Regions from separate parts of the Pseudooceanicola aestuarii genome, predicted to be linked through region 2. Evidence: riboswitches for the same ligand, from Rfam matches in the RefSeq annotation. Region 2 holds a riboswitch; the other holds the start of a gene.
What was found. Region 2 has a riboswitch for thiamine pyrophosphate ahead of thiC (phosphomethylpyrimidine synthase ThiC). Riboswitches for the same ligand answer to the same signal wherever they lie in the genome.

Region 1: linked by a shared signal. The riboswitch ahead of thiB (thiamine ABC transporter substrate binding subunit) and the one ahead of thiC (phosphomethylpyrimidine synthase ThiC) in region 2 are both predicted to bind thiamine pyrophosphate.

Annotation. Positions count from the first base shown of each region.
Region 1 is NZ_JAAFZC010000001.1:1,248,469-1,262,907, forward strand. It holds gene G5A46_RS05830 (thioredoxin family protein) at 1-289, shown strand, start outside; gene G5A46_RS05835 (AEC family transporter) at 296-1,240, opposite strand; gene aroC (chorismate synthase) at 1,241-2,344, opposite strand; TPP riboswitch at 2,460-2,558, shown strand; gene thiB (thiamine ABC transporter substrate binding subunit) at 2,611-3,588, shown strand; gene G5A46_RS05850 (ABC transporter permease family protein) at 3,564-5,099, shown strand; gene G5A46_RS05855 (thiamine ABC transporter ATP-binding protein) at 5,092-5,790, shown strand; gene G5A46_RS05860 (SulP family inorganic anion transporter) at 5,875-7,653, shown strand; gene G5A46_RS05865 (2-dehydro-3-deoxygalactonokinase) at 7,685-8,341, shown strand; gene G5A46_RS05870 (metal ABC transporter permease) at 8,359-9,276, opposite strand; gene G5A46_RS05875 (metal ABC transporter permease) at 9,273-10,469, opposite strand; gene G5A46_RS05880 (metal ABC transporter ATP-binding protein) at 10,473-11,279, opposite strand; gene G5A46_RS05885 (metal ABC transporter solute-binding protein, Zn/Mn family) at 11,283-12,254, opposite strand; gene deoC (deoxyribose-phosphate aldolase) at 12,487-13,479, shown strand; gene G5A46_RS05895 (aldehyde dehydrogenase family protein) at 13,531-14,439, shown strand, end outside.
Region 2 is NZ_JAAFZC010000001.1:972,914-987,352, forward strand. It holds gene thiM (hydroxyethylthiazole kinase) at 1-415, opposite strand, end outside; gene thiC (phosphomethylpyrimidine synthase ThiC) at 412-2,235, opposite strand; TPP riboswitch at 2,333-2,455, opposite strand; tRNA gene G5A46_RS04595 (tRNA-Arg) at 2,516-2,592, opposite strand; gene G5A46_RS04600 (LacI family DNA-binding transcriptional regulator) at 2,771-3,799, shown strand; gene G5A46_RS04605 (winged helix-turn-helix domain-containing protein) at 3,805-5,004, shown strand; gene G5A46_RS04610 (FAD binding domain-containing protein) at 5,027-5,818, opposite strand; gene G5A46_RS04615 ((2Fe-2S)-binding protein) at 5,828-6,310, opposite strand; gene G5A46_RS04620 (calcium-binding protein) at 6,404-9,289, opposite strand; gene G5A46_RS04625 (patatin-like phospholipase family protein) at 9,470-11,311, opposite strand; gene G5A46_RS04630 (mannose-1-phosphate guanylyltransferase/mannose-6-phosphate isomerase) at 11,603-13,033, opposite strand; gene G5A46_RS04635 (alpha/beta hydrolase) at 13,207-14,301, opposite strand.

The DNA of each region.
Region 1 (14,439 bases), 280 kb from region 2:
CGTGTTTCTGGATTTCAAGGCAAGCTGGTGCGCCACCTGCAAGGCGCAGGAACAGGTCATGGATCGGCTGAAGGCCGAGAACCCGGAATACGAGGCCAACATCACCTTTATCGCCGTGGATTGGGACACCTACGCCCGGTCGCAATTCACCCAGCGGCTGCGTGTGCCACGCCGGTCCACGCTGGTGGTGCTGAAGGGCGACGGCGAGGTCGGGCGCCTGATCGCCGACACCCGCGAGGTCAAGATTCGGGAGCTGATGGACGCCGCGCTGGCGGCCTCCTCCGTCTGAGGGCGCTCAGAGGTAGAGCAGCAGCACCAGCGAGATGGTGAAGAACGATGCCGCCGTGGCCCCGACCAGGGCCATGGCCGCCAGCCCGGAATGGCCGCTGTCCTGCGCCAGAATGGTGTAGATCGTATACATCGGCAGCACCCCGGTCAGCAGCGCCGCAAAGACCAGCTCGGGCGACAGTGCGCCCAGCCCGAACAGCACCGGCAGTCCCAGACACAGCCAGATCATCAGCGGATGCACGATCAGCTTGATCGCCGCGATCTGGCCCGCGATCTTCACGTCGCCGCGCATCTCCAGCCCCACCAGCGTGCCGCCGATCACGAACAGCGCGATGGGCGCGGCCGGGGCCGACAGCAGCGACAGGAACCGATCGGCGGTGGCGGGCAGGGGCAGGCCGGTCAGGGTAAAGGCCAGGCCCAGCAGCAACCCGATCACCATCGGCCGGCGCAGGACGGACAGCACCGGGCGGCCCACGCGTTTCAACAGGCTGGCGCCCTCGTTCGGGCGGGCGGCCTCCAGCAGGGTCAGGCCGATGGGGGTGCCGATGAAGTTCTCCACCAGGAAGTTCATCGCCAGGACCGGGGCCGCGACTTCGGGCATGACGATCAGAAGCATCGGATAGCCGATGAAGGCGGAGTTGGAGCAGCCGGTGCCCATCACCGCCACCGCGCGCCGCATCGGGCCCAGCCCCTGCACCCGCATCACGGTCCAGGCCACCGCCTGCGTCGCCGCCGCGCCCGTGCCCACGGCGATCAGGTAGCGGATATCCAGAACCTCTCCCAGATCACGGGTGGCAAAGGTGTAGAACAGCAGCGCGGGCAAGGAGACCTGAAGCACGAAGCGCCCCAGCGTCTGCATATGTTCCGGTGCAAAAACCCCGCGCAGCGTCAGCCCGTAGCCCAGGGCGATGATCGCGAAGATCGGCAGGGTGACGGAGAGAACGTTCAGCATTCAGCCGATCCGCCCGCCTGCCTCGCCGATCTGGCCGCGATGCAGCAACAGGTGGTCCAGCACGACACAGGCCATCATCGCCTCTCCCACCGGGACGGCGCGGATGCCGACGCAGGGGTCGTGGCGGCCCTTGGTGATGATCTCCGCCGCCTCGCCCGCGCGGGTGATCGTCTGCCGTGTCTTCAGGATGGAGGATGTCGGTTTCACTGCAAAGCGCACCACCAGATCCTGCCCGGTGGAAATGCCGCCAAGGATGCCGCCCGCGTGGTTGGAGGAATAGACCGGCTGGCCGTCATTGCCCATGAAGATCTCGTCGGCGTTTTCTTCGCCGGTCAGGGTGGCGGCGGCCATGCCCTCGCCGATCTCCACGCCCTTGACGGCGTTGATCGACATCATCGCGGCGGCCAGGTCGGTGTCCAGCTTGGCATAGATCGGGGCACCCAGCCCGGCCGGGGCGCCGCTGGCGATCACCTCGACCACGGCGCCGACGGAATTGCCCGATTTGCGCAGCCCGTCCAGATAGCCGGCCCAATGTTCTGCCGCCCCCGCATCAGGGCACCAGAACGGGTTCTGATCCAGGATCGACAGGTCCAGCGCCTCGCGGTCGATCCTGTGCGGGCCGATTTGAGTCATGTAGCCGGTGATCCGCAGATCCGGTGCCAGATGCGCCAACGCGGCGCGGGCCACCCCGCCGGCCGCCACCCGTGCGGCCGTTTCGCGGGCCGAGGACCGGCCGCCGCCGCGATAATCGCGGATGCCGTATTTCTGCCAATAGGTGATGTCGGCATGGCCGGGGCGGAACTTCTCGGCGATCTCGGAATAATCCTTGGACCGCTGGTCGGTGTTGCGGATCATCAGCTGGATCGGGGTGCCGGTGGTCCGGCCTTCGAATGTGCCGGACAGGATCTCCACCTGATCGGGTTCCCGCCGCTGGGTAGTGTATTTCGACTGGCCGGGTTTGCGCCGGTCCAGCCAGATCTGCAACGCGGCCGCGTCGATGGGGATGCCTGGCGGGCAGCCATCCACCGTGGCCCCCAGAGCGGGCCCATGGCTTTCGCCCCAGGTGGTGACGCGGAAGAGGTGGCCGAAGGTATTGAAGGACATGAAAGGCTCCGGGCTGGTCCGCTTCGGGTTAGCTCAAAGGCGCGGAGGGTGCAATTGTCCGGGTGACGGCCAGGCGCGGTTGCCCTTGCTCTCCCGTCTTCGGCGTTCTAGTTTCGGCCCTACCTCGGGGTGCCCCAGTGGCTGAGATGCACGATGCGAACCCGTTGAACCTGACCCGGTTAAGACCGGCGGAGGGAAGGTAAGGCCCGATCCCACAGAGGGTAGGCCGCTTTCTTCTTCGCCCGTAGCAACGAAAGGAGGATGCCATGAAGCATCTGATATGTGCCGCGGGTTGTCTGGCTGCCAGCCAGGCCCTGGCCGCGGACCCCGTTCTGACGGTGTATACCTACGACAGTTTCAATACCGAATGGGGCCCCGGCCCCGCCATCGAACAGGGGTTCGAGGCCTCCTGCGGCTGTGACGTGGAATTCGTCGCCGCCGGGGATGGCGCCGCCCTCTTGTCGCGCGTCCGGCTGGAAGGCCCCCGCAGCGAGGCCGACGTGGTGCTGGGTCTCGACACCGCGCTGATCGGCGCGGCGGCAGAGACGGGATTGTTCGCCGATCACGGCGTCAGCGCGGAATACGACCTGCCCATCGCCTGGGACGACAGCCGGTTCGTGCCCTTCGATTGGGGCTATTTCGCCTTTGTCGGGCAGGCGGGCGCCGATCACCCCACCTCCTTCGAGGCGCTGGCGGAAAGCGATCGCAGCATCGTCATCCAGGACCCTCGGTCCTCCACCCCCGGCCTGGGGCTGCTGATGTGGGTCAAATCCGCCTATGGCGACCGCGCGGGCGAAATCTGGGAGGCGCTGGCAGACAATGTCGTGACCGTCACCCCCGGCTGGTCCGAAGCCTATGGGCTGTTTCTGGAAGGCGAGGCCGATCTGGTCCTCAGCTACACCACCTCTCCGGCCTATCACCTGATCGCGGAAGAAGACGACAGCAAGGTCGCGCTGCCCTTCGACGAGGGGCATTACATGCAGGTGGAAGTCGCCGGCATCCTGGAGAGTTCCGATCAGAAGACGCTGGCGCAGGATTTCCTGACCTATCTGCTGGGATCGGATGCGCAGGCGGTTCTGCCGACGACCAACTGGATGTATCCCGCCGTCCTGCCCGAAGGCGGGCTGCCCGCCGGGTTCGAGACGCTGATCCAGCCCGAAACGCCGTTGCTGATGTCGGCCGAGGAGGCGCAGGCCGCGCGGGACGCGGCGCTGGATGAATGGCGCGGCGCCCTGTCGCAATAGGCGGCAGGCTGGGCGTCGGGGCGGCGCTGACCGTCGCCCTGTGCCTGCTGGCCCCGCTGGCCGCGATCCTGTGGCGGGCGGGGGGCGGCGTGGCGCCGGGAGCGGCGGATTGGGCTGCACTTCGGTTCACCCTGCTGCAATCGGCGCTGTCGGCGCTGGTCTCTGTCGTGCTGGCGGTGCCGGTGGCACGCGCCCTGGCGCGGCGGCGGTTTGCCGGGCGCCGCGCGCTGATCGTGCTGACCGGCGCGCCCTTCATCCTGCCGGTGGTGGTGGCGGTGACCGGGCTGCTGACCGTCTTTGGCCGCCAGGGCGTGGTGAACGATCTGCTGGGTCTGGCGGGGCTGGACCCGGTGCGGATCTACGGGTTGCACGGCGTGGTACTGGCCCATGTCTTCTTCAACATGCCGCTGGCGGTACGGATGCTGTTGCAAGGGTGGCAGGCCATCCCGGCCGAACGCTTTCGCCTGGCGGCGCAGCTGGATCTGCCGCCCTGTCAGGTGTTCCGCCTGTTGGAATGGCCGATGTTGCGGGCCGTGGTGCCCGGCGCGCTGGCGGCGATTTTCGCGATTTGCCTCGGGTCGTTTGCCGTGGCGCTGATCCTGGGCGGTGGGCCGCGCGCCACGACGGTTGAGCTGGCGATCTACCAGGCGTTCCGCTTTGACTTCGACCTTGGTCGCGCGGCGATGCTGGCACTGGTGCAATTCGCCATCGTGGCCACCGCCGCGCTGGTGGCGTTGCGCGTGACCGTGGCCGACGGCAGCGGCACCGGGCTGGACCGTGCCGTGATGCGCCGGGATGCGCCGGGGGGGGCGTGGCGTCTGCTGGACGCTGCGGTGCTGTCCGTGGCGGTGGTGTTCCTGTCCGGGCCGTTGCTGGCCGTGGGTTGGCGCGGTGTGGGCGGGCTGGACCGGATGCCGGACGGGCTGTGGCAGGCGGCGGGCAATTCTCTGGTGGTGGCGGTGCTGTCGGCGCTGCTGGCCGCCGGGCTGGCCCTGACCCTTGCCGCCGCCCGCCGCCGCTGGGTGGAGGTTCTGGGCCTGATGCCGCTGGCCCTGTCGGCGCTGGTGCTGGGCACCGGCTATTTCCTGATCGCAAACCCGCTGATCGCCCCCAGCCGCCTGGCGCTGGCGATGACGACGCTGGTCAACGTTCTGATGGCTCTGCCGTTCTGCCTGCGGGTCATCGCCCCGGCCTTGGACCGGGTCGAGCGGGACCACGGCCCGCTGGCGGATCAGCTGGGCCTGCGCGGGCTGGCGCGGCTGCGCTGGCTGCTGCTGCCACGAATGCGACCTGCGCTGGGCTATGGCGCGGGGCTGGCGGGGGCGTTGTCGATGGGGGATCTGGGGGTGATCACCCTGTTCGCGGATCCCGAGCGCGCCACCCTGCCGCTGTTCATGTACCGCCTGATGGGCGCCTACCAGATGGAGGCGGCAGCAGGGGTCGGGCTGTTGCTGCTGTGTTTGAGTTTCGGGCTGTTTGCCTTGTTTGATCTGGGGGGCGGGCGTGCTTGATCTTGATGCTGTGGAATTGATCCAGGGGGACTTTTCCCTGTCCGCCGACCTGCATGTGTCGCAGGGCGCGCGGGTGGCGGTGATCGGGCCGTCGGGGGCGGGCAAGTCCACGCTGCTGAACGCCATCGCCGGGTTCGTCGATCCGCAGGCCGGGCAGATCCGATGGCAGGGGCGCGGACTTGACGGGCTGGCGCCGGGGCAGCGGCCTGTGGCGATGCTGTTCCAGGATGGCAATCTGTTTCCGCATCTGGATATCGCGCGCAATGTCGGGTTGGGCCTGCGCCCCACGGGCCGCCTGACGCGCGAAGATCGCGCGGCCATCGCGCAGGCGCTGGACCGGGTCGGCCTGTCCGGTATGGGCGACCGCCGCCCCGGCGCGCTGTCGGGCGGACAGCAAAGTCGCGCGGCGCTGGCCCGAGTGCTGATGCAGGACCGGCCGCTGTTGCTGCTGGATGAACCCTTTGCCGCGCTGGGCCCGGCGCTGCGCGCCGACATGCTGGACCTGGTCGCCCGCGTGGCCGAGGAAACCGGCGCGACCCTGCTGATGGTTTCCCACGCGCCCGAGGACGCGCGCCGCATCGCCGACAGCGTGATCATGGTGGACGAGGGCCGTGCCGCCGCTCCGGTGCCTATGGAGCAGGCCTTTGCCGATCCGTCCCCCGCGATGCGCCGCTACCTGGGAGAGGGATAGCGGGCGGCCTGCTTGCGCATCATATTCAAATATATTTATATGACGCCAGCGCCGCAGAGGCCACGCCAACCGAACGGACCCGCCATGACCAGTCCCCGCCCGCAAACCGGTCGCCGCGCCGCGCTTGCCCGATATCTGCCCATCCTCGACTGGTCGCGCGACTACGGGCGCGCCACCCTGACCAACGACCTGGTGGCGGCGGTGATCGTGACGATCATGTTGATACCGCAATCGCTGGCCTATGCGCTGCTGGCGGGATTACCGGCGGAGATGGGGCTTTATGCCTCTGTCCTGCCGCTGGTCGCCTATGCGGTGTTCGGCACCTCGCGCACGTTGGCGGTGGGGCCGGTGGCGGTGGTGTCGCTGATGACGGCGGCGGCGGTGGGGAACCTGGCGCTTCAGGGGACGGCGGAATACGCGGTGGCGGCGATCACCCTGGCCTTCCTGTCGGGGGGGATCTTGCTGGTGATGGGGCTGTTCCGGCTGGGGGCGTTGGCGAATTTCCTGTCGCACCCGGTGATCGCGGGCTTCATCACCGCCTCGGGCCTGCTGATCGCCACCTCGCAGCTGAAACATATCTTCGGCGTGCCCGCGCAGGGCCATACGCTGCCCGAATTGCTGGGCAGCCTGATCGGCAATCTGGGGCAGACCAACCTGATCACCCTGGCCATCGGTGCTGCGACCATCGGCTTTCTGTTCTGGGTACGGCGCGGGCTGAAGCCGCTGCTGCGGTCCCTTGGCCTGCCGCCGCGCCTGGCGGATCTGCTGGCCAAGGCGGGGCCTGTGCTGGCGGTGGCGCTGTCCACGCTGACGGTCTGGGCGCTGGACTTGCAAGAGCGGGGCGTGCGCATCGTGGGCGAGGTGCCCACCGGCCTGCCGCCGCTGACCCTGCCGTCCTTCTCCGCCGATCTCTGGGGACAGCTGTTCCTATCGGCGCTGCTGATCTCTGTCATCGGTTTCGTCGAAAGCGTCTCTGTCGCGCAGACCCTGGCGGCAAAGCGGCGCCAACGCATCGCCCCGGATCAGGAGCTGATCGGGCTGGGCGCGTCCAACATCGCGGCGGCGGTGTCGGGCGGCTACCCGGTGACCGGTGGATTCGCCCGGTCGGTGGTGAATTTCGACGCAGGCGCGGAAACCCCGGCGGCGGGGGCCTTTACCGCCCTGGGCATCGCGGCGGCGGCGCTGTTCCTGACGCCGCTGCTGTATTTCCTGCCGCAGGCGGTGCTGGCGGCGACGATCATCGTCGCGGTGCTGGGGCTGGTGGATCTGGCGATCCTGCGCCACAGCTGGACCTACAGCCGCATGGATTTCGCCGCCGTCGCCGCGACCATCCTGCTGACGCTGGGCGCGGGCGTGGAAATCGGGGTCAGCGCGGGCGTCGGCCTGTCGGTCCTGCTGTTCCTGATGAAGACCGCGCGCCCCCATGTCGCCGAAGTCGGGCTGGTCCCCGGCACCCAGCATTTCCGCAACATCAAACGGCACAATGTGCTGACCACTCCTGCGCTGGTGACCATCCGCATCGACGAAAGCCTGTATTTCGCCAATGCGCATTTTCTTCAGGATCTGATCTATGATCGTGTGGTCTGCGATCAGCCGATCCGCCATGTCGTCCTGATGTGTTCGGCGGTGAACGAGATCGACCTGTCCGCGCTGGAAAGCCTGGAGGCGATCAACACCCGGCTGACCGAGCTGGGCATCACCCTGCACCTGTCCGAGGTCAAGGGCCCGGTGATGGACCGGCTGAAACGCTCGCATTTTCTGGACGACTTGTCGGGCCAAGTGTTTCTGGCGCAATACGATGCCCATGTCGCCCTGACGGGGTCGGCGGAGACCGGCGCGCCGCCCGCGCGACAGGAGTATTGACGGCGGCGGCCCGGACAGGTTTACCAAGGGCATGGCTTGGCAAGGTGACATTATCGGCGACGGCTCCGTCTGGGGGCCCGGTGGACGGGAGACGCGGCGCGCGGGCGTGGCGCGGATCGTGGTGGGCGACCCCTCGGTGCTGCCTGACCGCATTCCCGCGAAACTGCTGCCAGAGGCGCTGGCCGGGGGAAACCATCTGCCGCCGCTGACCGGGATGCCGGCGGATCTGCGACTGCGGCTTCTGGGCTTTCAGACCTTGAACCCCCATTGGGACGGTGTGGCCATCGCACCGGGGCCGGACCGCACGGTCTGGGCCACCCTGTCAGCGGGGGAGGTCATCCATGTCCAGGGCGCTCTGACCGGAAAGCTGGCGCATTCCCTGCAATGCGAGGGTGTCACCCGCCCCGAGGGGATCGAGGCGGCGCTGTCCCGGCCTGAACGCCTCGCCATGTTGCTGGACGAGGCCCGCCAACCCGAAGTGACCCTGGGCGCATTGATCGGCGCCGAAATGGCCGCCGCGAAATCTCTGTGGCTGGGGCAGCAGGCGGTATTGATCGGCTCTGGCCCCTTGCGGGGCGCGTATCTGGCGGCATTTCAGGCGCTTTACGTGCCGGTGACCGACACGATGGAAGACGCGGTGACGCGCGCCGGGTTCCGTGCGCTGGCGGGCCTGTTGCACGCCGGCTGAACTGCCGGGCGCCAGGCCTACGCCGCCTGCGCCATGCCGCGTCGGCGGGGGCCGAACATCGCGGCCAGCGCCAGGATCAGGCCGGCGACACAGGCGATCATGCCCGCCGCGCTGACCGTATCGGCATAGCCCAGCCACAGCGGCCCGTATCCCGCCAGTACGTAGCCGGCAACGGCCGAGAGGATCGCGAAGCCTGCGCTCCACCCTATCTGGGCGGGCAGGCTGTCGGTCATCATCCGCGCGGCGGCGGGGGGGCAGATGAACATGGCGATCACGATGATCGACCCCACCGCGTCAAAGGCCGCGACCGCCGCGATGGCCGACGCGATGACCAGCCCGATCCCCAAGGCGCCCGTGGGGATGCCCAGCGTGCGGGCGAACCCCTCGTCGAAGGTGGCGATGACCAGCGGACGCCAGACGATCCACAGGAACAGGCAGATCACCACCAGCACCACGGCCATGCGCGGCAGCTCCGGCGGCAGGGTGGACAGCGCGGCGGGGTCCAGCAGCGACCCCCAGCCGGTGGCGTCGAACCAGATCAGGCTTTCCAGGTTGCCATAGAGCGCGTGCTGCACGTCCAGATGCACGGAAGAGGTGTCAGATTGCTCCAGCAGCAGCACCCCGGCGGCGAACAGCGTGGTGAAGACGACGCCCATCGCGGCCCCCGGCTCGATCCGGCCGGCGCGGCGGACGCCCTCGATCATCGCGACGGCCAGAACGGCGGCCCCCATGGCGCCCAGCATCATCGGCCAGGTCGATACTTGCCCGGTGATCAGGAAGGCCACGACGATCCCCGGCAGCACCACATGCGAGATCGCATCGCCGATCAGCGCCTGGCGCCGCAGCACCAGAAAATTCCCCGGCAGCGCACAGGCCAGTGCGGCCAGCGCGCCGATCAGCATCGGCGGCAGGGACAGGGCGACGAATTCGTTCATGCCAGGCGCTCCGGCTTCAATCTGCGGTCCAGGCGGGCGATCTGATCGGGAGTCAGCACCGTCTCGATCCGGGTCAGCCCGTCATACCGGGCGGCGGCGGCCTCTTCTTCGGGGTTGGCGCGCAACAATTGCCAGCGCCTTTCGTCCAGCAGCGCCCGCCCGGCCCGGGCGCGCCCGGCCTCGGTCGGGACGCCATCGGGGCGGATCAGCCCTTCGCGGTGCAGGATGCGGCGGGTGAAATCCTCGTAGACCGGCTGGTTCTGTGCCAGCGCCAGCAGTCCCTGGTGCAGATGCACCCGGCGGCGCAGGCGCAAGCGGCGCAGCCCGGTGGCCAGCAGTCCGCGCCGGGGCGACAGCAGCAGGGAGACGGCAAAGGCCGCGAACCCGGTCAGCACGATGATCGGCCCGGTGGGCAGCGCCGGCGCAGAGGCCGAGATCAGCGCCCCGATCACCCCCGCCGCGCCGCCGATGACCCCGGCCAGCGCGGTCACGCGGTCCCAGCGGTCGGACCACAGCCGCGCTGTGACCGGCGGGATGATCAGCAGGGCGACGATCAGGATCAGGCCGACGATCTTCAGCCCGGTGACGGTGACCGCCATCACCAGCCCCATCATCGCCAGGTCGATCCGCGCCAGGTTCAGGCCCGAGGCGGCGGCGAATTCCGGGTCGAATCCGGCCAGGATCATCGGGCGGCGCAGCAACAGCGCGGCGGCCAGCGCCAGCGCCCCGCCTGCCGCGATAACCAGCGCATCGGCGCGCAGCATCCCGGCGGTGGCGCCCAGAAGAAATGTCTCAAGCCCGGCCTGACGTCCGGCGCTCATGGATTGGATGATTGTCAGCAGGACGATGCCGGCGCCAAAAAACACCGACAATACCGCGCCGATGGCCGCGTCCTCGGTCAGGCGGGTGCGGCGGGTCAGCCACGACACGCACAGCAGCCCGGCCCCGGCAGACAGGGCCGATCCGGCCATCAGCCCGGCCAGCGACCGCCCGTCGCCGCCCAGGGCGACCATGACGATGAAGGCCAGCGCCACACCCGGCAGCGTCGCGTGGGAAATCGCGTCGGAAACCAATGCCCGCTTGCGCAGGAACAGGAACGTCCCCGTTACCCCCGCGGCAATGCCCAGCAGGCCGGCGCCACTGGCAACCAATGCGGCGTTATACCCGATGTCAGGCAGAAAATCCGGCCACATGGATCAGGCCCGTGCCCCGGCCAGCGGGTCGATCTGTGCCACCGCCAGCCGACCGCCATAGGCGGCTTGCAGGTTCGCATCGGTAAAGGCCTCGGTCACGGTGCCTTCGGCGATGCGGTGCTTGTTCATCAGGAACACCCGGTCGAAGTAATCGGGCACCGTGGACAGGTCGTGATGCACCGCGACGATGCTGCGGCCTTCGTCCTTCAGCGCCTTGAGCACGGCGATGATCGCCTTTTCGGTCGCCGCATCGACCCCGGCAAAGGGTTCGTCCAGGATATACAGCTCAGCGCCCTGGGCCAGGGCGCGGGCCAGGAAGACGCGCTGTTGCTGGCCGCCGGACAGCTGGCCGATCTGGCGGGTGGCAAAGGTCTCCATGCCGACGCGGGCCAGACAGGCCATCGCATGATCGCGCTGCGCCCGGCGCAGGCGGCCGAACAGGCCCAGCCTGCGGTAGAGACCCATGGTCACGACATCAATGGCACGGGTCGGGAAATCCCAGTCGACCGACGCCCGCTGCGGGACGTAGGCAAACCGGTGGCGTGCCTGTTCCAGCGGCGCACCATACAGCGTCACGGCGCCGGAAACGGCGGGAACGATGCCGATCGCCGCCTTCAACAGGGTCGATTTGCCAGCGCCGTTCGGCCCCACGATCGCCGTCATCTGTCCCGGTGCCACCGTCATGTCGATGGAGAAGACAGCCGGACTGCCGCCATAGGACACGGTCATACCGCGCACGGCCAAGGGGCTGGCCGACAGGTCTTCGGCGTCGGGGCGCCGGCCCTCGGTCGTGGCAAGGGTCAGGTCCATCGCTCAGGCCTCCCGGTTCAGCATGTTCTGCATCCCCTGCGGCGGCGGCGTGCCGCCCAGGGCCTCCGCGATGATCGTCACATTGTGGTCGATCATGCCGGGATAGGTGCCCTCGTAGGTGCCGGGCACGCCCATCGCGTCGGAGTAGAGTTCCCCGCCGATGCGCACGTCGTGGCCGCGCGCCGCCGCCCCTTCGATCAGGGCGCGGACATTGCGGTCGGAGACCGAGCTTTCCACGAAGACCGAGGCGATGCCACGGGTGACCAGGGTATCGACGACTTCGGCAATGCGGCTCAGCCCGGCCTCGCTTTCGGTGGAAATGCCTTGGATGCCCAGAACCTCGAACCCGTAGGCGCGGCCGAAATAGCCAAAGGCGTCGTGGGCGGTGACCAGAACGCGGGCCGGTTCCGGCACGCTGGTCAGCATCTTGTCTGCGTAATCGTCCAGCGCGATGATCTGGCCCAGATAGGCCTCGGCCCGCTGGCCGATGGCCTCGGCCCGGCCCGGCAATGCTTCGGCCAGACGTTCGGCGATGGCGGCAACGGGGGTGCGCCACAGGCCGGGATCCATCCAGACGTGGGGATCATGGCGATTGGTGTAATCGGGGTGGGAGATCAGGCTTTTGCGTTCGATCTCCTCGGCGGCGGCAAAGACCGGCTTGCGGGTGGACAGCTCCTTCAGGAACTCCTCCATCTGCGCCTCAAGGTAGAGACCGTGCCAGATCGTCAGGTCGGCGCGGGTCATGGCGACGATGTCGGATCGGGTCTGGCGATAGGAATGCGGATCGATGCCCGGCCCCATCAGCCCGGTGACGGAGACATCCGGCCCGCCGATGGCCCGAACGGCATCGGCCAACATACCTGTGGTTGCGACCACGTGCAGCGGGGCGGCGGCGGCGGCGGGACGGGCAATGGCGGTCATCGCGGCAGCCGTCGCGGCAGAGGAGGCAAGGAAGTGGCGGCGGGTCAGGGACATGGGAGCCTTTCGCGGGGTCATGAGTTGAGAACGATTCGCAATTCATCCGGTTCCCGAAGATACTGCGAATGGTTCGCATCTCTGTCAAGCCTCCTGCGAACCGTTCGCAGGACAAAGCGCGGCCCTGCCGGTTTTCGCGGCAGGCAGGGCCGGCCGGGCCGTCGGGGCACGCTTGCGCGCCGGGCAGGGCCATGCCACGGTTCGGGTGTCGAAAGCGATGCGGGAGACAGCAATGCAGCAGGCCGGAACGACGACCCCAGAGGCGCAATTGCCCCAGGCGGTGGAGCCGCGCAATCCGGGGATGGCGCTGGACATGGACTGGGTGTTGCGTGCCCAGGCGAACCGGTCGGCCATCGAACGCCGCGCCGCCACCCTGCCCGGACGGCGCAGCGTGAAGAAGGCGCACCAGGCGGCATGGCTGTGCAAGGCCGTCAGTTGCATCGACCTGACCACCCTGGCCGGCGACGACACCGAAGGCCGGGTACGGCGCCTGTGCGCCAAGGCCCGCCAACCGGTGCGCGCCGATCTGCTGGAAACGCTGGAGATGGGCGGGCTGACCACAGGCGCGGTCTGCGTCTATCACGACATGGTGCCCGCCGCCGTCGCCGCCCTGCGCGGCAGCGGCATCCCGGTCGCCGCCGTTTCCACCGGGTTCCCCGCCGGGCTGTCGCCCTTTCACCTGCGGGTGGCGGAGATCGGCGAAAGTGTCGCCGCCGGGGCCGAGGAGATCGACATCGTGATTTCCCGCCGCCACGTGCTGACCGGGAATTGGCAGGCGCTCTATGACGAGATGAAGGCCTTTCGCGAGGCTTGCGGTCAGGCCCATGTGAAGGCGATCCTCGCCACCGGAGAGCTGGGGACCCTGCGCAACGTGGCGCGCGCTTCGCTGGTGTGCATGATGGCGGGGGCGGATTTCATCAAGACCTCCACCGGCAAGGAAAGCGTGAACGCCACCCTGCCGGTAACGCTGGTCATGCTGCGCGCCATCCGTGACTACCACGAGCGGACAGGCCACCGCGTGGGGTACAAACCCGCCGGGGGAATTTCCAAGGCCAAGGACGCGCTGACCTATCTGGCGCTGATCAAGGAAGAGCTGGGCGACCGCTGGCTGATGCCCGATCTCTTCCGCTTTGGCGCCTCGTCGCTGCTGGGCGATATCGAGCGGCAGCTGGAACACCACGTGACCGGGGCCTATTCGGCCAGTTGGCGCCATGCGGCAAGCTGAGCGGGCCGGGCCGAAGATGCGTATTCGTAGAAAGATGAAGGGGCCGAGAGGATGAACGTCAGGGACATTTTCGACAGCATGGACTACGGCCCCGCGCCGGAGGCCTCGGGCGATGCGCTGGCCTGGATCGTGGATCAGGGCAGCCAGTTCGGCGCCTTCATCGACGGCGCGTTCGAGGCGCCGGGCACGCTGTTCGAGACCAGGAACCCCGCCAATGGCGAGGTCCTGGCCGAGGTGACGCAGGCCACGGCGGAGGATGTCGACCGCGCCGTCGCCTCAGCCCGTGCCGCGCAGTCGGGCTGGGCCGATCTGGGCGGACCGGGCCGGGCGCGGCATCTCTATGCGTTGGCGCGGCTGGTGCAGAAGAACGCCCGGCTGCTCGCCGTTCTGGAAACGCTGGACAACGGCAAACCGATCCGTGAAAGCCGCGACATCGACGTGCCGCTGGTGGCACGGCATTTCTACTATCACGCGGGTATGGCCCAGTTGATGCAGGCCGAACTGCCCGACCGGCAAGCTCTGGGCGTCTGCGGTCAGGTGATCCCCTGGAACTTCCCGCTGCTGATGCTGGCCTGGAAGGTCGCCCCGGCGCTGGCGATGGGCAATTGCGTGGTGTTGAAGCCGGCGGAATATACCTCGCTCACCGCGCTGGCCTTTGCCGATCTGTGCCGTCAGGCCGGGTTGCCGCGCGGGGTGGTCAACATCGTCACCGGCGATGGCGCCGTGGGCGAGATGATCGTGGGCCACGCGGGGGTGGACAAGGTCGCCTTTACCGGTTCCACCGAGGTGGGGCGGCGCATCCGCCGCGCCACTGCCGGGCAGGGCAAGGCACTGACTTTGGAGCTGGGGGGCAAGTCGCCCTACATCGTCTTCGAGGATGCCGATATCGACAGCGCGATCGAAGGGCTGGTCGATGCCATCTGGTTCAATCAGGGGCAAGTCTGCTGTGCCGGATCGCGC
Region 2 (14,439 bases):
CGACGCCCTGGCCCTGGCTGTCCTGCCCTGCCAGCGACAGGATCTCCGACGCGTTCGCGCGGATAATCGTGGGCCGCAACCTGGTCAGTTCCGCCGAGACGCGGCGCCGCAGCGCCGTCGCCTGACAGGCCACCGGGTCCAGCACCCAGGGCCGCCCGGCCTGTCGCGCCCCCGCGATGGCCGCGCGCATCCCCTCCACAAACGGCGCGGAAAGGGTGCCGATGTTCACCGTCAAGGCACCTGCGATCGCGGCGAATTCGCCGGCCTCCTCGGCATCGGACACCATCGCCGGAGAGGCCCCCGCCGCCAGCAGCACGTTGGCGGCGATGTTCATGGCGACGTAATTGGTGATGCATTGCACCAACGGCGTGGTGGCGCGCAGCTCGCGCAGCAGGGAGTCGGGGCGGCGGATCATGTCCGGTCCTCCCCGTCCCTTGTCGCCACGGCGTCGGCGGGAAGATACAATTCCCCCCCTTCGCGGAACTTCTCCGCCATCTTCGCCATCCCCTCCTTCTGAGCCTCCGCGCGGATGTCGTGAGAAATGCGCATCGAACAGAATTTCGGCCCGCACATGGAGCAGAAATGCGCGACCTTGTGTGCCTCCTTGGGCAGGGTCTCATCATGCATGGACTGCGCCGTTTCGGGATCGAGCGACAGGTTGAACTGATCCTCCCAGCGGAATTCGAACCGCGCCCGGCTTAGCGCGTCGTCGCGCAGGCGGGCGGCGGGATGCCCCTTGGCAAGGTCGGCGGCATGGGCGGCGATCTTGTAGGTGATCACCCCGGTCTTCACATCGTCACGGTCGGGCAGACCCAGGTGTTCCTTGGGCGTGACGTAGCACAGCATCGCCGTGCCGAACCAACCGATCATCGCCGCGCCGATTCCGCTGGTGATATGGTCATAACCCGGCGCGATATCCGTGGTCAGCGGCCCCAGCGTGTAGAACGGCGCCGCGCCGCAAAACTCCAACTGCTTGTCCATGTTCTCCTTGATCTTGTGCATCGGAACATGGCCCGGCCCCTCGATCATCACCTGGCAATCCCGCGCCCAGGCGATCTGCGTCAGCGCGCCCAGCGTTTCCAGCTCGGCGAATTGCGCCTGATCGTTGGCATCGGCAAGGGAGCCGGGGCGCAACCCGTCCCCCAGCGAAAAGGAGACGTCATAGGCACGGCAGATCTCGCAGATCTCCTCGAAATGCTCGTAAAGGAAACTCTCCTTGTGATGATGCAGGCACCACTTGGCCATGATCGACCCGCCCCGGCTGACGATCCCCGTCACGCGGTCCACCGTCATCGGGATCATGTGCAGGCGCACCCCGGCGTGGATGGTGAAGTAATCCACCCCCTGTTCGGCCTGTTCGATCAACGTGTCGCGATAGACCTCCCAGGTCAGGTCTTCGGCTATGCCGCCGACCTTTTCCAGCGCCTGATACAGGGGCACGGTCCCGATCGGCACCGCGGAATTGCGCAGGATCCAGTCGCGGATGTTGTGGATGTTGCGCCCGGTGGACAGGTCCATCACCGTATCGGCGCCCCATCGGGTGGCCCAGACCATCTTCTCCACCTCTTCCGCCATCGAGGAGGTGACGGCGCTGTTGCCGATATTGGCATTGATCTTCACCAGGAAGTTGCGACCGATGGCCATCGGCTCCGCCTCCGGGTGGTTGATATTGGCAGGGATGATCGCCCGGCCGGTCGCGATCTCGTCCCGGACGAATTCGGGCGTCACCAGATCGGGGATCCTTGCCCCCCAATCCTGCCCGTCGCGGGCGGTCGCACCGACGTCCCACCGACCGAGGTTCTCGCGGATCGCGACGAACTCCATCTCTGGCGTGACGATCCCTGCGCGGGCATAGGCAAGCTGCGTCACCGCCTGTTCGCCACGGGCGCGGCGGGGCGCATGGCGGACCGGGAATTCCGGCACCATTCGCGCGCCGGTGACATGGCCATTGTCCTCCGGTCGGACATGGCGTCCGTCATAGGTCTCCGTATCGCCGCGCGCCGCCAGCCAGGCCTCGCGCAGGCGCGGCAGGCCCCGGTCGATGGCGATTTCCACCTGCGGATCGGTATAGGGCCCCGAGCAATCGTAGACCGTCACCGGCGGTTCGCCCGCACTGGGATGCAGGTCGATCTCGCGCATCGGCACGCGGATCTCGGGGTACAGGCGGCCCGCATGCCAGACCCGCCGGGAGGCGGGCAGGGGGCCGGTGGTCACGTGGGGTGTCAGGTCTTTCATGGGTCAGAGCCTCCATGCGCTGTGCAATGAAGACCCAGTTCGCCGCAATGAATGGAGGAGGCAGGGGGTTCCCTGCCCGATGGCCCCACGGAACGCCCGCGCAGCCGGTTCACCATCCCTACGCCAGTGTGAACTGGATCAGGTTCATCGGGTCACCGCGCTGCACGTCGCCGCGCCATCGGTATCTCAGCCCCTTGTCGGAACCCCCCGTGTGTCCGCAAAGACTGCGCCCGGCGGCGGGCAATGTCAATCGGATGGAAAAAGGGGGACGGGAAGACGGTGGCGACCCCGGCAGGATTCGAACCTGCAACCTGCCCCTTAGGAGGGGGCTGCTCTATCCAGTTGAGCCACGGGGCCACGGGCCCGTCATAACGCGGCGCGCAGCGCTTGTCATGGGGGTGGAGTGGGGAAACCTGGCCCGCTCTGGCACGGCGGCAGGCGGGGACCTGGGAGGGCTACGGGCAGGATCACAGGCCGCTTGCACCGGCGAAGCCCGTCGGGATACCATTCCACAACCACGGCGAAAGGATTTCCGGTGAAGAAACAACCCCCTCGCCCCCTGACCCTGCGCGATGTGTCCGAAGCGTCGGGCGTATCCGAAATGACCGTCAGCCGGGTGTTGCGCAACCGTGGCGATGTTTCCGTCGCGACCCGTGAAAAGGTTCTGAACGCGGCCAAGCAGATGGGATATGTCCCCAACAAGATCGCCGGTGCCCTGGCCAGCCAGCGGGTGAACCTGGTCGCCGTGATCATCCCTTCCATGTCCAACATGGTCTTCCCCGAGGTGATGACAGGGATCAACCGGGTGCTTGAGACATCCTCCCTGCAACCCGTGGTGGGCATCACCGACTACCTGCCCGAGAAGGAGGAGAAAGTCCTCTACGAAATGCTCTCCTGGCGGCCGTCGGGGGTGATCATCGCCGGGCTGGAGCATTCCGACCCCTGCCGCGCCATGCTGCGGGCCGCCGGCATCCCGGTGGTGGAGATCATGGATACCGATGGCACCCCGATCGACGCCGCCGTGGGGATTTCCCATCGCCGCGCCGGGCGGGAGATGGGCCGCGCCATCCTGCGCGCGGGCTATCGCAAGATCGGGTTTCTGGGCACCACTTTGGGCGCCGACCACCGCGCGCGCAAACGGTTCGAGGGCTTCACCGAGGCGCTGGCCAAGGGCGGCGTGGAAATCGCGGAGACCGAATTCTACTCGAAGGGGTCCGCCCTGGGGAAAGGTCGGGAGATCACGCAGACCATCATGACCCGGCGCCCGGATCTGGATTGCCTCTACTTCTCCAACGACATGATCGGCGCCGGCGGGCTGTTGTGGATGATGGAACAAGGCTACGACATTCCCGGCAAGGTCGGGCTGGCCGGGTTCAACGATGTGCAGTTGCTTCAGGGTTTGCCGCGCAAGCTGGCCACCATGGATTCCTGCCGCGAGGAGATCGGCAGCCGGGCCGCGCAGATCATCCTGGACCGGCTGGAGCGCGACGAAATGGTCGTGGAGGACACCAGCAAGGTCGAGCTGTCGCCCAAGATCAGCTTTGGCGACACGCTTCGCATGTGACCGGGATGGTGCGCCCGCAGCTGACCAACCGCCAGGCGCGGCGGATCTTTCTGGATCGGCACGGGCTGGCCGATGTGCCTTCAGGGCCGGGCAAGGGCGCGGACCTGGCGCAGGTGATCCATCGGCTGGGCTTTGTGCAGGTCGATTCGGTCAATACCGTCGCGCGGGCGCATGACCTGATCCTCTTTGCTCGCCGCCCCGCCTATCGCCCGGCGCATCTGACGCGGCTGATCGAACAGGACCGGGCGCTGTTCGAACACTGGACCCATGATGCGGCGGTGATCCCGGCGGATTTCTACCCCCATTGGCATTTGCGCTTTCGCCGCGATGCCGACCGTCTGCGCGGGCGCTGGCCGAAATGGCAGGGGCCGGAGTTTCTGGCGGAACTGGACCGGGTGCTGGCCCATGTCACCACCCATGGCGAGATCTGCGCCGCCGATCTGCGTGACGCGCCCGCGCCGAAATCGACCGGCTGGTGGGATTGGCACCCCACCAAGGCAGCGCTGGAATATCTGTGGCGCAGCGGCGCGCTGGCCGTGTCGCGGCGGGTAGGGTTTCGCAAGCAATACGACCTGCCGGGCCGCGTGCTGCCGCAATCCCGGCTGCGGGCCCCGTCCCAGGCCGAAACGCTGGATTGGCTGATGGGCGCGGCGCTGGACCGGCTAGGTTTTGCCACCAGCGGTGAATTGGCCGCTTTCTGGGACATCGCCACCCCGGCCGAAGCGCGGGCCTGGTGCGCCGCCGAACGCGCCGCCGGCCGGTTGCAGGAGGTAGCGATTGAAACGGTCACCGGCGCGCATCGCATCTGCTTTGCCCGGCCGGGTCTGGCCGAGGTCACGCCCCCCGAACCGCCCGGCCGCCTGCGCGTACTCAGCCCGTTCGACCCTGCCTTGCGTGATCGCAAGCGGGCCGAACGGCTGTTCGGGTTTCACTATCGGATCGAGATCTTCCTGCCCGAGGCGCAGCGCCAATACGGCTACTACGTCTTCCCCCTGCTGGAGGGGGACCGACTGGTCGGGCGCATCGACATGAAGGCTGACCGACAGGCGGACGTGCTGAACGTGTCACGACTGTGGCCGGAACGGGGGGTCAGCTTTGGCAGGGGGCGCACCACCCGCCTGGAGGCAGAGCTGGATCGGATCCGACGCCTTGCCGGAGTGTCCCGCGTCGATTGGGCGGCGGATTGGCGACAGGCGCCGCGCTAGGGCGGCGCCCGAAGACCGGCGCTCAGCCCATTGCCTCGACCGCGCGGCGGGTCAGAACACTGGCCAGGTGGGCGCGGTAGGCGCCGCTGCCGTGCAGGTCGTCAATCATGTCCTCGCCGTCCAGCGCGGCCAGCGCGGTCACGGCGGCGGGCGCGAAATCCGTGGCCAGCGCCTGCTCCGCTTCTGCCCAAGCGAAGACGCCGTCGTTTGACGCGCCGGTCACGGCAACGCCCACGCGATCCAAGAACCGCGCCACGAAGACCCCGCACAGCGGAAAGCGGGAGGCCGGCTGTTCGAACTTCTGGTAATTCGACGCCTCGGGCACCGGGATCGAGATGGCGGTGACAAGTTCTCCGTCCTCCAGCGCGGTGTCGAACATGCCCTGGAAATACGCCTCGGCGGGGATCTCGCGGGTGTTGGTGATCACGCTGCCGCGCACCGCCATCAGCATCGCGGGATAACAGGCGGAGGGGTCGTTGTTGGCGATGCTGCCGCCGATGGTGCCGCGGTTCCGCACCGCCGGATCGCCGATCCGCCCGGCCAGCGAGGCCAGGCCCGGAAACAGCGTTGCCGTGGCGCGGGCGATTTCCGCATGGGTGGTGGCGGCACCGATCCGCAGGGTGCCGCTCTCTTCGCGGACGCCCTGAAGGGCGGTGATCCCCTTGAGCGATACCAGCTTCGACGGCATGTTCAGCCGCTGTTTCAGCGTCGGGATCAGCGTCTGCCCCCCGGCCAGCGGCTGCGCGTCCTCATCCTTGAGCGCCTCTATCGCCGCCTCGACGGTGGCGGGCTTCACGAATTCGAATTCATACATGGCAGCCCCCTATTCCACCGAAACCGGCGGCACGTCCTGGCCCGATGCGGCAAGGATCGCCTTGACGATATTGTGGTAGCCGGTGCAGCGGCAGATATTCCCTTCAAGGTAGTCGCGGACCTCGCCCTCCGTCGGCTTGGGATTTTCGGCCAGCAGACTGTCGGCGGCCATGATCATGCCCGGCGTGCAGAACCCGCATTGCAGCCCGTGGTGGTCCTGGAACGCCTGCTGCAACGGGTTCAGCGCCCCGTCGGCACCGGCCATGCCTTCGATGGTCTTGACCTCGGCGCCGTCCGCTTCGGCGGCGAACATGGTGCAGGCCTTCGCCAGTTGGCCGTCCACATGCACACTGCACGCCCCGCATTGCGACGTGTCACAGCCGACATGCGTTCCGGTCAGGCCCAGGGTTTCGCGCAAAAAGGTCACAAGGAGGGTCCGGCCCTCGACCTCTCCGCTGGCCTCGCGGCCGTTCACCTTCATCGAGATTTTCATGTCTGTGCCTCCTCGAAGCTTGCGCCCAACCTCGCGCCCAACGGGCTGAAGCGCAAGGCCGATTTCCACGTCCCGGGACGGTCACGCGCGGGATCACAACACGAAATCCCCGGCATCCAGATCCGCAATGCCGACCGCATCCAGAAAAACTGACCCGGTGCCGCCGAAATCAATCAGCACGCCACCGGCCAGCGGTTCAAGGTGTTGTGCCAGCAGATCGGCGAAATCCCGGATGGCCGAAACCTCCCGCAGGTCGATCCGCTCATGCGGGTTCAACGCGTCGAAATCAATCAGCCGGTCATCCCCGCCATGATCGGCAAAGACAAAGGTATCGGCGTTGAAATCGCCCCACAGCACGTCGTCGCCCGCGCCCCCCTCCAGCGTATCGAACCCCGCGCCGCCATGCAGCTGGTCATTGCCGGAATTGCCCAACAGGTGGTCATTGTCTCCCCCCGCCCACAGCCGGTCATCGCCCGAGCCGCCATCGAGGGTGTCGTCGCCCCATTCGCCGAACAGCGCATCATGCCAGGCGCCGCCGACAAGGTCGTCGCCCTGCGCCCCGCCGAACAGCCGGTCGAAGCCGCCGCCGCCCAGCAGCCGGTCCTCGCCCTGGCCGCCGAACAGATTGTCCGCCTGGTTGCCGCCGTCCAGCAGATCGTCGCCCGATCCTCCCTCCAGCCGGTCAAATCCGCCCTCGCCCATCAGATGGTCGCCGCCTGCGCCACCATACAACCGGTCCTCCTGTGTACCGCCGGACAGCGTGTCCTGACCTGTGCCGCCGGTCAGCCGGTCATTGCCGGTGCCCCCGGTCAGGGCATCGTTGCCGCCATCGCCGTACAGCTCGTCCTGGCCATCGCCGCCGATCAGGGTGTCGCGCCCCTCGCCACCATACAGCCGGTCGGAATTCTCCGCCCCTTCCAGCCGGTCGTCGCCGCCCTCACCATGCAGGGTGTCATGCCCGGCCTCGCCGCGCAGCAGATCGCCATCGCCGCCGCCGAACAGCGCGTCCTCTCCAGGGCCGCCGATCAGCGTGTCGGCGCCCCAGCCGCCGTGCAGCGCGTCATTGTCGCCGTCGCCGTTCAGGACGTCGGCTCCGCTGCCGCCGTTCAGGTGATCGCGGCCAAGGCCGCCATGCAGACGGTCATCGCCCCGGTCGCCATGAAGCTGGTCATCGCCGGAATTCCCCTCCAGCCCGTCGTGGTCGTTGCCGCCATAAAGCAGATCGGCCCCGGCATTGCCGCGCAGCGTGTCATTGCCCCCGCCGCCCATCACCAGATCCGCATCGGCGCCACCGTGCAATTCGTCGGCGCCATCCTCGCCCAGGATACGATCATCACCGGCGCCGCCGGCCAGCGTGTCATCGCCCCCCATGCCCTGGATGGTGTCGGCGCCGGTATCGCCGATCACCCGGTCGTCGCCCGCATCGCCGGAGAAATAGACCAGCGGATCGCTCGCGACGTAGCTTTCCACCGGCGCGCGGGTGATCTGGATCAGCGCGTCGGCGGGGAAATCGTCCATCCGCAGCGGATCGCCGGTGGCGCTGATCAGGTCGATCTGCTTGCCGGCCACCAACAATATCCCACCACGGTCCGTGCTGGAAAAGACCAGCTCCTGAAGCGTCGCGCGCGGCGTCAGGCGGGTCAGATCCAGGCGGTCGCGGCCGACTTCGAAATCCTGGATCGTCACCGTTTCCTCTCCCGGTGTCAGGACAAAGACATCCGCCCCGGAGCCGCCGGTAAGGTGGTCGAACCCGGCCCCGGCGATCAGCACGTCATCGCCGCCGCCGCCCGACAGGGTGTCATCCCCCGCGCCGCCGTCCAGCACGTCGTCCTTGCCGCCGCCCGACAGGATGTCCGCCCCGTCCGCGCCCAGCCGCACATCGCCCACCCGGCCGAGGTCAAAGGACAGGCGGGTCACGCCGCGCTCGGTCTCGCTCAGCGCGAACACCTCCAGATTGTCACCGATGATCCGCGCCTCGATCCGGGTGACATTGGCCAGCGACAGGTCCAGCCGGTCCGCGATGGAGACATGGTGCAGCAATTGCCCGCCCGGCAGCAGCTCCAGCAGGGAAAGGCCGTCATCGCCGCCCCCCGCCAGGACAAACCCGCGCCCCCCCGCGCTGACGGTGGCGATTTCGGCCACGCCGTCGAAGCGGGTCAGCCGGTCGTCGATGACGTGATCCACCGGTGTCAGGGTGCCGTCCGCATCCAGCCGCACAACGCTGAGTGTCCCGCTCCCCGCCGCGGCGACGATGACGTAGGTCTGCCCGTACAGGGTCAGCGCCTCCGCATCGGTGGGGGCGTCGATCCAAAGGCCGCCCTCCGCGCCGTGATCGTTCACATGTTGCAGGCTTCCGTCGCCCTTCACCCGGTAAAGGGTGATGGCATCCGCCGTCGCATGGGTCGCCAGCACGAAATCGGTACCGCCTGCACGGGTCACCAGCAGGTCGCTGACCCGGTGCCCGGCGCCCGGCCCGGCCTCTCCCTGGTCGCGGTGCCGGTGCAGACCGCCATCGGCCTCGAACTCGAACATCTGCAAGCCCCGGCCCAGGTAGGCGGCATAGGCCAGGACGGACCCGTCCGACTGCGCCAGTGTGACCATGTCGGTCACCCGGTTCAGCGACAGCCCGTTGACGGTATGGTCCCGGCTGTTGGACAACCCACCATTGCCCGCCAGAGTCCAGCCGGTCAGCTGTGACCCGCCCAGCCCGGCCACCATCAGCTGCCCGCCCTGTTCCGCCGGCAACCAGGCCAGTTCCGGCGCGATCAGCTGCAACCTGTCCTGCGCGATGCGGTCCCTGTCGACAATCTGCGCGCCGCCTTGGGTCAGCCTGTAAGTGGTGATGCCACCCCCGGCCCGTGTTGTCGCATAAAGAAGCGTCTCGCCCGCGAACTCGACCAGTTCCAGGTCGACCGATCCCACCGCGTAGACATCACCCGCGTCCGGCAACATGCCGGCCCCGTTCAGAAGAACACCCATCTGCGCCCCCAGCGCCAATTTCACCCAGCGCCAGATGACAGCGGGGGCGCGGCGGGAATCAGCCCGAACGGGCGGCGGAAATGAGTCCTTTGCCTCGGGTTTTCGTCAAATCCCCCCGATCGCGCGGATCAGGGAGGATTGAATGGGCAACCGGGAGGGCCCGGAAGGTGCTGTGCGGAATCAGGCGGCGGTGGCCTCCGCCGGGTCCGGGGCGCTCTGCATCTCGTCGCGAAAGGCCAGCAGCAGCGCGTAGCCCGATTCCGTCTTCGCCAGCCGCTCCAGCTTGCGCGTGGCGTTCTCGTAGGTGCGCTGGTACAAGACGCGCCCCTTGGACCATTCCAGAAAGCCCATGCGCATCCCCGGATTGATCGCCAGGAAGACGTCCGACCCCTGGTCGATCCGCGACAGGTGGCGTTCGGAATTCACCACCATCGTCCGCGTCAGGACCGAGGCGATGCCCGGGAACCGCAACTTGCCACCCATCCGGCGACCGAAGACCAGCCGCCCCATCGCACCGGCACGTCCGGGCAGCAGGGCGTAATCCGTATTCACCCGCCATGGGCTGCGCATCCCGAGGCTGAACACCAGGTTGGGCCCGGATTTCAGCGTGCGCATCGTCCCGATCGGCACGTTGTCGATCACCGCGCCGTCCACCAGGACTTCGCCGTCGTCCAGCACCATGGGGGGCAGAACCGCCGGGATGGAGCCGGAAGCCCGCACCGCCCGCCACAAGTCCCCCCGCCGACGCACGACCAGGTCATTCGCCGTCAGACTGGTGGCGGCGGCGAAATAGTTGATCGGCAGATCCTCGATCTGGATGTCGCCGTAATGCTTTCGCAATTGCAGGTCGAAAAATTTCTGATCCAGGATTGAGAACAGCGGCACGGTCAGCCGCTTCATCGCCTTGGATCGCACGAAAATCTCTTCGCAGCGTTCGACGACCTCGTCCGGGGTCAACTTCATCGCCGTGGCGCCGGCCATCGCCGCCCCTACAGAAGCCCCGCCCAGCATGTCGAAATGAAACCCGTGTTCCTGCAACGCCTTGACCATGCCCAGATGCGCCGTGCCCAGCGCCCCGCCGCCGCCGAAGACCACCCCCAGGGAGGTGCCGTTCAGGAACCGCGCCAGGCGTTCGTAATCCGCCGCGACGCCGGTCTGGACATGATGGTGCAGGCTGGCGGGCCAACGTTCCAGATGGGCTGCGGTGCCGGTGATCTGCGCCCCGTCGGGGCGGAAGATCGCAAGGTGCACGGCATGGGGGAGGAACCGCATCGCCAGCTCCCGCGCCAGGGCTTCATCCTCGGGCCGGCCGGTGGCATCTGCATCCACCAGAACGACGGCCATGTCGGTATTATCCATGATTTCAGCGCTGCGGCGCGGATCGCCATCAGCCACCAGAACCAGCGTCCGGGTCGGCGGTTGCGCCGCGACCCATTCCCAGATCGGCCTATCCATGGTGGCGGTGCGGTACATCCCCACGGCATCGGCACCGCCCAGCGCGTCAACCATGCGGGCAGCCCGGTCCATGTCCAGCGGTGCGGGCCCCGAGGGCAGCAGCGCCACGATCCGCCCGCCGCGCGGTTTCAGTGCCTCCGCATGGCGGACACTGCCCGACAGGCGTGCGGCCAGGGTGCGGATGATCGCATCGGCAACGCCGGGGCTTTGCGTGCAAAGCGCCTTGTAGGCGGCGCGGGAAATCACCAGCACCTCGCTCGCCCGGTTGGCGACCACCGTCGCGGTGCGGTCCCCGCCAGAGAAGAATGCGATCTCCCCCACGGGTTCGCCGCTGGCGATTTCAGCGATCGGGCGCAGGCCGGAGTAGACGGTGAACCGTCCGTTCAGGACCAGGTAGAATTCCTCGGCCTTGCCCCCTTCTTCAACCAGGTTTTCACCGGGCGACAGCTGTCGGGGCTCCCCGTGATGCATCAGGGCGGACACCGTGTCCGCATCGAACCCCCCGGCAGTCGCGAGGTGAGCACCGGCAGCGCCCCCGTTTGCGGAATCGGTCTGTCCAGTCGCCATCATCACCCTCCCATTCAAGCGCCCGCAGGATTGCGCGATCCTATGGGTGGCGCTGAATCGATACAAGCAGGCGCACAAAAGACGTTACGGGAAATCGCCGAAATTCAACAGGCTGAGGCAAAATCGGCGTCTTCCCGCCGTCGGCCTGCCCCCGCGGCCATCCGGGGTTTTGCCCGGCACACCGGTCCTGTCCCGGCCAGCGGCCAAGGGGCGCGGCGCGCCGGGACTGCGGGGCGGCCAGACCGGGGGAACCGGCGGCACAGGCGATCGCCGCACGCCGGTTCCGGCCCGTCATCCGCGTGCGTAGACGTCCTCGTAACGGACGATATCGTCCTCTCCGACATAGGCGCCGGTCTGCACCTCGATCAGGACCATCGGCACCTTGCCGGGGTTTTCCATCCGGTGCACGGCCCCCAGCGGGATGTAGACGGACTGGTTTTCCGTCACCAGGCGGACCTCCTCATCCACCGTGACCCGCGCGGTGCCCTCCACCACGATCCAGTGTTCGGAGCGGTGGAAATGGCTTTGCAGGGACAGGGCGGCGCCGGGATGGACCATGATCCGCTTTACCTGGAACCGGCTGCCGACCACCAGGCTTTCGAACCAGCCCCAGGGGCGGTGATCCTTGGGGAAACCGGTAGCCTGCGGGGCGGCCTTCTTCTTCAGGGCGGCGACGGCTTCCTTCACGTCCTGGGCGCGCGACATGTCTGCGACCAGCACCGCGTCGTTCATCGCCACGGCCATCACGTTCTCCAACCCGATGCCGACGATTTCCAGCCGTTCGCTGTCGGACCGCAGCAGCGTGTCGCGGCAATCAATCGCCGTCGCCTCGCCGGACAGGGCGACGCCCTGATCATCCGGCCCGATCTCACGCCAGACGGCATCCCACCCGCCCAGATCGGACCAGCCCCCGGTGAACGGCACGACCGACAGGTTCGCCGCCTTTTCCATCACCGCGTAGTCAATGGAGATATCTTCCGCCTCGGCCCAGGGGCCGGGCGCCAGCCGCAAGAAGCCCAGGTCCACCTGCGCCTCGGTCAGCGCGCCCCGGACAGGGCCCAAAAGCTGCGGGTGATGCGCCTCGAAGGCGGCGATGATGTCACAGGCCCGGAACAGGAAGATCCCGGCGTTCCACAGGAAATTGCCGTCCGTCACCATGCGTTCGGCGCTGGCCGCATCGGGTTTCTCGACGAAACGCGACAGGCTGACCGGATCACCATCCGAAGGCGCTGCCAGTTCCAGGTAGCCATAGCCCGTTTCCGCCCGCGCCGGCGTGATGCCGAAGGTGACCATGTTGCCCGCCTCCACCGCCGTCAGCCCGCGGGCGACCGCGGCGCGGAACGCCGCGCCATCGGGCACGACGTGATCGGAAGGCGCGACCAGCATCACCGCCTGCGGATCGGTTTCGGCCAGGCGCAGCGCGGCGGCCAGGATCGCGGGGGCGGTGTTGCGCCCCTCCGGCTCGATCAGGATGGCGCCGGGGTCGACCCCCGCACCGGCCAGCTGCTGCGTGACGATAAAGCGGAAATCGGAGTTCGTCAGGATCACCGGCGCGCTGAAGTCGAGCCCCCCGTCCCGCCCCGACAGCCGCCGGGCAGACGCCTGGAACAGCGTTTCCTCTCCCATCAATTGCACGAATTGCTTGGGGTAGCTCTTGCGCGATAGCGGCCAAAGCCGGGTGCCTGAGCCACCACAGAGGATGACAGGAGTAATCTGGGTCACGGTTCCGGCCCTTTCGCGTAGATTTGTGGTTCAGCTCCTGCCTGTCTACCCCACCCACCCAGCGGATCAAGCCGCAATGCCCGGCATCGGCCACCCCCCGCTACCGCAGCGGGGGCCGTCCATTTCCCGGTTGTACGGGCCACCCGCGGCCACAACGGCGCGGAGCGCTGCGGTCAATTCGTCAACTGGTAGGGCAAGTAGGCGATCGCCAGCGCGACATTCCCGGCCGCCTGCAAGCCGCCGACCAGGATGTCCTCGCCCACGTTGCCGTGGATGATCCGCTGCGCCAGTTGACCGCTGCTGAACAATTCCAGCAGCTGCGGGTTGGTGGCAAAGGCGGTATGCCCGGTGACAGACTGGTCCTGCGCGCCGGTGACATCGATGACCAGCACGCCCAGCCGGCGCATTTCCTCGATACTCTCGTTCTCACCGACGCGGGGATGCTGGCCGGCGACGAATTGCGACAGGCGCAGGGCATAGTCCTTTTGCGACCCGATGATGGCGATGGGCGTGTGATCCAGATCGACACGCCTGACCTGCATCTTGAACACGTCGACGTCGATATCGGGTTCCGCCAGCACCACGCCCGCCAGCCGGTCGATCACCTGGTGATCCTCGACCGCCTCCAGCGTGCGCAGGCTTTCCATCGTCAGGAAGGCGCCCATGGAATGGGCCAGCACGACGATCGAATCCGCGTCGGAGCGGGCGATCATGCGCAGAACCTCGATAAAACGATCGCGAGCGACCAGCGTGCTGTCGCGGTCATAGACATAATGCGTCAACCGTCCCGCAGAGGGCCAGGAGAACAGCACCATCGGGCCCGGCACTTCGAAATCATGGGCCATCTGCGCGGCGCGCAGCACCGCCGCCGGGTAGCTGACGTTGAACCCGTGCACAAATACGGTGACCTGGCGTTCGCCGCGCGGCAGATCCGCGACACTTGCATTGAGCGCGGCGACGAAATCCGCCTCGTCCCCGAACCGCTCCCGCTCGGCGGTCAGGAATTCGCGGGACGGATCGGGATCGCGACGCGGCAGGCGGATTTCCCCCGGCTTCCGGTCCGGCGGGATGGAGATGCCATAACGGGCAAAGTCGATGTCATCCGACCGTTTTCCGCCATAGGGTTTCAACGTGCCATCACCGGGCGCCCGCGTGGTCGCGACCAGCACCTGCTGTATCCGCGCGACATCGCCGGCATAGGGGGTCAGCGTCGGGCGCACCCCGCAGGCGGCCAGCACGAAAACCAGCCCCCAGACCAGATGCATCATCCGCGGGGCGCTCCTCACGCGCATCTGACCCATTGTCGCCTACTCCTGAACGCGGTCTTGTCGCGCGCGTCTTACACCGTTCTCCCCCCGGTGCGAAGGCCCCTTGGCTTGCCTCCCCCCCGCCGTGCTGCTTTAACC